DNA from 4 places in the Janthinobacterium sp. JC611 genome. Region 1 is predicted to be linked to each of the others. Evidence: predicted binding sites of a transcription regulator. Region 1 holds the regulator's gene; each other region holds the start of a gene.
The links. Region 1 encodes sigma-54, which starts transcription at its own class of promoters, with help from an activator protein. Its sites were predicted from a motif close to TGGCANGNAANCTGCTTT; they were not measured.

Region 1 (2,189 bases):
GCCCGGTGCGGTGGCGGATGGAGGTCTGGACGAAGTCGCTCATGGCAGGCAGGAAAGAAGTGAAAGTGCAAACATTCTAGCGCCTGCGCGGGGAACATTGCGTTCCGCTGGGCGCAAAAAAGGGCGCAAGATGTGCGCCCTTAGTTGATCACAGCCAGTTGAAAGTCGCGGCCCGCTCAGGCGGCGGCGAATTCTTCTTCCGAGCTGTCTGGCAGATGCTTGATCGCCTCTTTACCGTGCCCTTGCACTTTGGTTTTGTACTTCATCACTTGCCTGTCCAGCTTGTCGATCAGGGTATCGATGGCGGCATACAGGTCGTGCGCCAAGCTTTCTACATAGACAGTTTTGCCACTCAGACGCAGGTTGACTTCGGCCTTTTGACGTTTTTCTTTCTCTTTGAGGTTATCCACGGTCAGAATCACGGCGATATCGATGACTTGATCGAAATGACGTTTCACGCGCTCCAGTTTCGTTTGTACGTATTCACGGATGGCTGGTGTCACTTCGAGATGATGTCCGCTGATGGTGAGATTCATACACACTCCTAAAGATGATCGGGTTCGTGCGGTCCATCGTATCCGGCCCGCAGAGGAACCGAAAAAAACTTACAAACACTTACGCAGGCTCACTGGCGGAATTTTTAATGCTTCCCGGTATTTGGCAACAGTACGTCGCGCAATCACCATGCCTTGTTCCCCCAGCATGTCCGCAATCTTACTGTCGGATAAAGGATTTTTAGGGTCTTCTGCTCCTGTCAGTTGCACGATCAATGCCCGTATCGCCGTCGATGACGCTTCGCCCCCCGCTTCGGTGGCGACGTGGCTACCAAAGAAATATTTCAACTCGAACATGCCGTGCGGGGTCAGCATGTACTTTTGAGTTGTTACCCGCGAGATAGTACTCTCGTGTAAACCCAGTGTATCAGCTATTTCACGGAGCACAAGGGGACGCATGGCAACGGCCCCATGCGAGAAAAAGTTCTTTTGTCTTTCTACTATCGCCTGCGCCACGCGCAGGATCGTGTCGAAGCGCTGGCGCATGTTCTTGATCAGCCACTTGGCTTCCTGCAACTGCGCGCCCATGGCGCCCTCGCCCTTGCCCTGCTTGAGCAGGTTGGCGTACATGGCGTTGACGCGCAGGCGCGGCATGACGTCGTTGTTCAGGGTCACTTGCCAGCCATTGCGCGCGCGCTTGACGACGACGTCAGGCACCACGTAATCGGACACGTCCGAGGCGAATACGGCGCCCGGATGCGGATTGCACTGGCGAATCACCGTCTGCGCCTCGCGCAAGTCTTCATCGTCGCAATCGAGGGCTTTTTTCAGCTTGTTGAAGTCGCGCTGGGCAAACCAGGCCAGGTGCTTTTCCACGATGACGAGGGCCATGCGCCGCGTCACCATGGCAACGTGCGGCAAGCGCTTGATTTGCAGGGCCAGGCATTCGGACGCATTGCGCGCGCCCACGCCGGGCGGATCGAAACTTTGCAGTAGCGACAAGGCCGTGCGCATCTCGTCGGCGTCGATTTCCAGCTCTTCCGGCAGGCGCGCCAGGATGTCGTCGAGCGACTCTTCCAGGTAGCCATTGTCGTCGAGCGCATCGATGATCAGCTCGACCAGCGCGCGGTCGCGCAATTCGAGCACCGTCACGCGCATCTGCTCCATCAGGTGCTCGCGCAGGGTGCAGTGATGGGCCTCCAGTTGCGGGCGCGAATCTTCGTCGTCGGGCGCCTTGCCCCGGCTCGCCTCGCTCCAGTCGCTGTCGCCGCCGTCCGCAGCGGCCGGGCCGTCACCGGCCTCGCCGTCAAACGCCTCCGCTTCGGCCGGCGCCGCGGGCGCCTCCTGGCCTGGCGGCTGGGGCGGCGCTTCGGCCGGCGCGGCCGTGGAACTCAAGGCCCCGTCGGACAGCAGGCGCAGCGAACGGTCGAGCGGATCGTCGAGGCGTTCGAGCAAGGGATTGTCCGTCAGCAATTGCTCCAACTCCTGGTGCAATTCCAGGGTAGACAATTGCAACAGGCGTATCGATTGCTGCAACTGCGGCGTCAGTGCCAGGTGCTGCGAAGTGCGCAGCTGCAATGATTGTTTCATTGGCTTACATGCGGAAGTGTTCGCCCAGATAGACCCGGCGTACCGACTCGTTCGCGATGATGTCGTCGGGGCGTCCCGACGCCAGTACCGAGCCCTGGTTGATGA
Region 2 (2,189 bases), on a different contig from region 1:
TCGAAGCGGGCGTGTCCCTGCGGCGGCGCGACTGGCGCATCATCAACGATTCGATCGACACGGGCATCCGCGAATCGATACGCGAGTTCACGGCCATGCATGAAAGTTTCCGGCGCCGCATCGCCGCCGGCCTGTCGCACGACATGCGCAACCCCTTGTCCGTCATCGCCACCAGCGCCCAGTTGTTGCAGCGGCAAGCCGATCCGGCCAAGGTGCAAGAGCTGGCACGCAAGATCGGCGAACACAGCAAGCGCCTCGACGCGATGATCGAGGAATTGCTCGATACCCTCAGCTACCAGCGGGGCCAGCGCCTGCCGCTGGCCTTGAGCCAGTTCGACATCCTGCCGCTGGCGCAAGCCGTGTGCGGCCAGGTCAACCTGCAGCATGCGGACCGCTGCAAGGTCACTGGCCAGACCGTCACGGGCTGGTGGTGCGAGAACTCGCTGCGCCGCGCGCTGGAAAACCTGGTCAGCAATGCCGTCAAATATGGCGACGACAGCCCCATCGCCGTGCACGTGGCGCACGCCCACGAGCGCATGATACTCACCGTCCATAACCGTGGCCATGCCATCGCCACGGAGCAGATGGCGCGCATCTTCGACTACCTGCGGCGCGACAACCACGCGCCCGCGCCCGGCTGGGGCATCGGCCTGCCCTTCGTGCAGAACGTGGCCGAAAGCCACGGCGGCAGCGTGGCCGTCGACAGTTCGCCGCAAGCGGGCACCACCTTCATCCTCGACTTGCCCATCGATTGCCGGCCCTTCGTACCTGCGGCCGATAGCCCCAGAAACTGACGCCGCGCGCACCAAAGCGGTGCACCTAAGCGGTGAACGCCACAAAAGTGGTCATTATTGCACTTTCCGCCCATCAGCCGACTGGCACGCTTCCTGCTGAGCTATGCATAGACACGGCTCAAGGGAAATCACAACATGGCAAATTTTTTCAATGAAATGACTGCGGATGAAGTGGGTACGGACAGCAAGGTACGTGAACACTATCGTGAATTTGACAATTGGCTGGCGCAGCAATCCCCGGAGACCATCGCCCGCAAGCGGGCCGAAGCCGACCTGACGTTCCGCAGGGTCGGCATCACCTTCGCCGTGTATGGCGACGATGCCGGCACGGAACGCCTGATTCCGTTCGACACCATCCCGCGCATCATCCCCGCCGCCGAATGGGCGCAGATGCAAACGGGCCTGGTGCAACGCGTGCAAGCCTTGAACATGTTCATCCATGATATCTATCATGAGCAAAACATCATCAAGGCGGGCATCATTCCCGCCGAGCAAATCTACAAGAATGCACAGTATCGCCCGGAAATGCAGGGCATCGCCGTCGCCTCCGATATTTACGCCCACATCGCCGGCGTCGATATCGTGCGCGCCGGCCAGGGCGAATTCTATGTACTGGAAGACAACTTGCGCGTGCCGTCCGGCGTATCCTACATGCTGGAAGACCGCAAGATGATGATGCGGCTGTTCCCGGAACTGTTCGCCCGCAACCGCATCGCCCCCGTCGACCACTATCCGGACATGCTGCTCGACAACCTGCGCTCCGTCGCACCGATGGGCGTCGATGACCCGACGGTCGTCGTCATGACGCCCGGCATGTACAACTCCGCCTACTTCGAACATGCGTTTTTGGCCCAGCAAATGGGCGTGGAACTGGTCGAGGGCAAGGATTTGTTCGTCAACGACAATTCCGTGTACATGCGCACCACGCGCGGCCCCAAGCGCGTCGACGTGATCTACCGCAGGGTCGACGACGATTTCCTCGACCCGCTGGCCTTCCGCTCCGACTCCTCGCTGGGCGTGCCGGGCCTGCTGTCCGTGTATCGCGCAGGAAGAGTCACCCTGGCGAACGCCATCGGCACGGGCGTGGCCGACGACAAGTCGATCTACCCGTTCGTGCCCGACATGATCAAGTTTTATTTGTCGCAGGAACCGATCCTCAACAACGTGCCAACCTATCAGTGCCGCAAACCGGCCGACCTGTCCTACGTGCTGGCCAATTTGCCGACACTGGTGGTCAAGGAAGTGCATGGCGCGGGCGGCTACGGCATGCTGGTGGGCCCGGCGTCGAGCACCGCGCAGATCGAGGACTTCCGCCAGCGCCTGCTGGCCAACCCGGGCGGCTACATCGCCCAGCCCACGCTCGCCCTGTCCGCCTGCCCCACGTACGTGGATGCC
Region 3 (2,189 bases), on a different contig from region 1:
CCGATACCCGATTGCTTGTAGCCGCCGAACGCGGCGTGGGCTGGATACAGGTGGTAGCAATTGGTCCACACGCGGCCCGCCTGGATGGCGCGGCCCATGCGGAAGGCGCGCGAACCGTCACGCGTCCACAAGCCGGCGCCCAGGCCATACAAGGTATCGTTGGCAATCGCCAGCGCGTCGGCCTCATCCTTGAAGGTGGTCACGGACACGACGGGCCCGAAAATCTCTTCCTGGAAGATGCGCATCTTGTTATTGCCCTTGAACACCGTCGGAAGCACGTAGTAGCCGCCTTCCAGGTCGCCCGCCTGCGTGTTGCGCTCGCCGCCGGCCAGTACTTCGGCGCCTTCCTGGCGGCCGATGTCGAGGTAGGACAGGATTTTTTCCAGCTGCTCCTGCGACGCTTGCGCGCCGATCATGGTGGACGAGTCGAGCGGGTTGCCCTGTTTGATGGCGGCCACGCGTTTGAGGGCCCGTTCGATGAATTTTTCGTAGATCGATTCCTGGATCAGCACGCGCGATGGGCAGGTGCACACTTCGCCCTGGTTCAGCGCGAACATGGCAAAACCTTCCAGGCACTTGTCGAAATACTCGTCGTCCGCATCCATCACGTCTTCAAAAAAGATGTTCGGCGACTTGCCGCCCAGCTCCAGGGTGACGGGAATCAGGTTTTGCGCCGCATAACCCATGATCAAGCGGCCCGTGCCCGTTTCGCCCGTGAAGGCGATCTTGGCGATGCGCTTGCTCGACGCCAGCGGCTTGCCCGCTTCCAGGCCGAAACCGTTGATGATGTTCAGCACGCCCGGCGGCAGCAGATCGCCGATCAGCTCGACCAACACCATGATGGAAGCGGGCGTCTGTTCGGCCGGCTTCAGCACGACGCAATTGCCGGCGGCCAGGGCTGGCGCCAGTTTCCACACGGCCATCAGGATCGGGAAATTCCACGGAATGATCTGGCCCACGACGCCCAGCGGCTCGTGGTAGTGATAGGCATAGGTTTCCGCATCGATTTGCGCGACGGAACCTTCCTGGGCGCGGATGCAACCGGCGAAGTAACGGAAATGGTCGATGGCCAGCGGAATGTCGGCATTCATCGTTTCGCGGATCGGCTTGCCGTTGTCGATGGTTTCCGCCGTGGCGATCAGGCTCAGGTTCTGTTCGATGCGGTCGGCGATGCGGTTCAGGATATTGGCGCGCTCGGCAGGTGAGGTCTTGCCCCAGGCATCCTTGGCGGCATGCGCGGCATCGAGCGCCAGCTCGACGTCTTCCGCCGTGGAACGGGCGATTTCGCAAAACGGCAAGCCCGTGATGGGCGTGATGTTGGGGAAGTATTCACCTTTTACTGGTGCAACGAATTTGCCGCCGATGTAATTGTCATAGCGTTGTTTGAAGGGATTGGCGACGCCCAGTTTGCTGATGTCTGCGAGATTCATGTCGTCCTCTATCGGGTTAATTAGAATGGAACTGCGTTAATTAAAATCAAACGTCCTGGTACAGATGGGGTGAGTACACGGAGTCTTCCGCAAATGCCGTGCCAGCTCGCCGTCTCACGACAAATTTAGCCGGTTTTACCCTTGTTACAAGGGCGTGGCGTCAATCCCGGCGCGCTTTTCGGCGCATGCGCGGGGCATGAAAGGCAGGCGTTCGGCTGTTGGCGTTTTGAACAGGGTGGCGGCCTCCTGTTCCAATCCGGGCCAGCCCTGCTGCTGCGCCCCTGCGCCGCTGCACAATGGAACAGGTGTACCAGACTGGAACACCCGCTCCCGTATCACTACCGAATCACCACGCCCCATGGCAATTCGCCTACGGCAATATCGGCCACCTTCCGCGCGCTGGCCGTGTCGATCACGGACACGCTGTTCGAGCGGCCATTGGCCACGTACAGCTTGGCGCCGTCCGGCGTGATGGCCATATTCCACGGGCGCTTGCCGACGGCTATGGTGGCCGTCACCTTGTTGCTGGCCGTATCGATCACCATCACCGTGCCATCGATGCCATTCGAGACATATACTTGCTTGCCGCTGGGATGGACCACGATGCCATTCGCATTCTTGCCGGCTGGAATGGTGGCAATCGCCTTGCGCGCGGCCATATCGATCACGTAGACGGCGTTGACCAGTTCGCACGCCACGTAGGCGCGGCCCGAATCCGGACTGAAACCGATGCCGCGCGGACGCAATCCCACGGCGATG
Region 4 (2,189 bases), on a different contig from region 1:
ACGGGACTGGGAAAGGCATTATAGCGCCAGAGTTCGCTGAAAAAATGTTGCAAATTGACATTTGACATGCAAAAAACAGATAAGCGCCCGTCACAGTCGTGCGCACCCTGCCGCTTGCAGCATGGTAACCTCATTTTTCCAAGGAGGAATTCATGAACGATATCACTGCACGAAGCGAACAGTACCGTGGTTTTACGATTTCCGTGACCCCGCAAAAAGATAACGACGATCTTTGGGATTTTACCTACCGCCTGCAGCGCGACGGTGAGTCCGAGGCGCGGGCGATCACGCGCAGCCGCACCCTGGGTGGTTATGCTGCGCCCGAGACGGCTTGCACGGCCGGCCTGGAAGTGGCCAGGACGGAAGTGGATAATCTGCTGCGTCCTTGAGCCAGCGTAAATCGTTTAGCCTGATTGCGACGCGGCGCGTGAAACTCGTCGCCGCCTGCGGCGCTTCATGCTACGATTTCCACTATTGAGTCAGTCACGAAGGAGGCACCCCATGGATAGCAGTTCAAAAATTCACTATAAAGGCTGGGAAATCGTTCCCTTGGCCGTGCCCACCACCGACGGCAAATGGTCGGCCAGTTGCGACATCGAACGCGCCACCGCGGAAGGACTGGAAGTGTTCGAAGGCTCGACCATGCAATTCGTGCGCGATGACGAGGACGGCGCCATTGCCGCCGCCTGCGAGGAAGCCGTGCGCCAGATCGACAACATCATCGCCAACCCGCTGGTGCGGCTGGCGTAGTTCTTTATTCCTTCATTCATTGTGTTCCCGCAGCCGGCATCCGCCGGCTGTTTTTTTGCGCGCGACCGGCAGCACGTCGGCCTGCCTGCCTCCTTGCCCGCCAGCTGTGTTGCATGTTTCAATACGATGTTTCAAAATGAAATATTGAAACAAAAATGAAACATTGTGCGGGTTAAACGTGACTTCGCTGTTCCCTGGCGGAACAGTCCTGGAGCGGCGCTGGCTGGCCCTTTATCCCCTGTTTTCACTCTGCCGCCACGGGTTTTCCGCCGCGCCGCGCCGGCCTGGCACGGCATTTGCAATACCCATGTTCATAGCCACTCCGTGAAACATTCGCGACCATCCGAAACCCATAAGGTGAACACATGACTCAATACTCCGCAGGTGCCGCGTTCCGCAAGGCCGTCCAGGAAGAATCCCCGCTGCAAGTCGTCGGCGCCATCAACGCCAACCACGCTTTGCTGGCCAAGCGCGCCGGCTACAAGGCCATCTACCTGTCCGGCGGCGGCGTCGCGGCCGGCTCGCTGGGCTTGCCCGACCTGGGCATTTCCAGCCTGGACGACGTGCTGACCGACATCCGCCGCATCACCGACGTGTGCGACCTGCCGCTGCTGGTCGATGCCGACACGGGCTTCGGTTCCTCCGCCTTCAACGTGGCGCGCACGGTGAAATCGATGATCAAGTTCGGCGCTGCCGGCCTGCACATCGAAGACCAGGTGGGCGCCAAGCGCTGCGGCCACCGTCCGGGCAAGGAAATCGTGAGCAAGGAAGAAATGGTCGACCGCATCAAGGCGGCCGTCGACGCGCGCACGGACCCGAACTTCGTCATCATGGCGCGTACCGATGCGCTGGCCGTCGATGGCCTGGAAGCGGCACTGGAGCGCGCCGTCGCCTGCGTGGAAGCCGGTGCCGACATGATCTTCCCGGAAGCCATCACCGACCTGGAGATGTACGCCACGTTCGCCAAGGCCGTCAACGTGCCGATTCTGGCCAACATCACGGAATTCGGTGCCACGCCGCTGTTCACCCTGGACGAACTGCGCAGCGCCCACGTGGGCCTGGCCCTGTACCCGCTGTCGGCTTTCCGCGCCATGAACAAGGCGGCCGACAACGTCTACCGCGCGCTGCGCCGCGATGGCACGCAAAAGAACGTCGTCGACACCATGCAGACGCGCATGGAGCTGTATGAATCGATCAATTACCACGACTTCGAGCAAAAGCTCGACGCGCTGTTCGCCGCGCAAAAGAAATAAGAAAAGTAAAGAAGCAGGGGCCGCATGCCGGCCCCGCAGTGACGCAACCGAGACTAGTCAATTTTTGGAGAAATCAATGAACGCACCGCAAGCCGCCACTTTCAAGCCTAAAAAATCCGTCGCCCTGTCCGGCGTCACCGCCGGCAACACGGCGCTGTGCTCGGTCGGCAAGACCGGCAACGATTT

Region 2: the regulator sigma-54 is predicted to act here: its motif matches at 877-894, upstream of J0O65_RS22185 (circularly permuted type 2 ATP-grasp protein).
Region 3: the regulator sigma-54 is predicted to act here: its motif matches at 1,517-1,534, upstream of adh (aldehyde dehydrogenase).
Region 4: the regulator sigma-54 is predicted to act here: its motif matches at 1,036-1,053, upstream of prpB (methylisocitrate lyase).

The regions. Positions count from the first base shown of each region.
Region 1 covers NZ_JAFLJN010000015.1:10,524-12,712, reverse strand. The annotation lists gene J0O65_RS11030 (enoyl-CoA hydratase/isomerase family protein) at 1-43, opposite strand, end outside; gene hpf (ribosome hibernation-promoting factor, HPF/YfiA family) at 177-536, opposite strand; gene J0O65_RS11020 (RNA polymerase factor sigma-54) at 606-2,084, opposite strand; gene lptB (LPS export ABC transporter ATP-binding protein) at 2,089-2,189, opposite strand, start outside.
Region 2 covers NZ_JAFLJN010000034.1:383,803-385,991, reverse strand. The annotation lists gene J0O65_RS28280 (sensor histidine kinase) at 1-794, shown strand, start outside; gene J0O65_RS22185 (circularly permuted type 2 ATP-grasp protein) at 930-2,189, shown strand, end outside.
Region 3 covers NZ_JAFLJN010000056.1:9,598-11,786, forward strand. The annotation lists gene adh (aldehyde dehydrogenase) at 1-1,430, opposite strand, end outside; gene J0O65_RS25245 (beta-propeller fold lactonase family protein) at 1,769-2,189, opposite strand, start outside.
Region 4 covers NZ_JAFLJN010000021.1:564,223-566,411, reverse strand. The annotation lists gene J0O65_RS16965 (hypothetical protein) at 153-389, shown strand; gene J0O65_RS16960 (hypothetical protein) at 502-750, shown strand; gene prpB (methylisocitrate lyase) at 1,116-2,003, shown strand; gene prpC (bifunctional 2-methylcitrate synthase/citrate synthase) at 2,080-2,189, shown strand, end outside.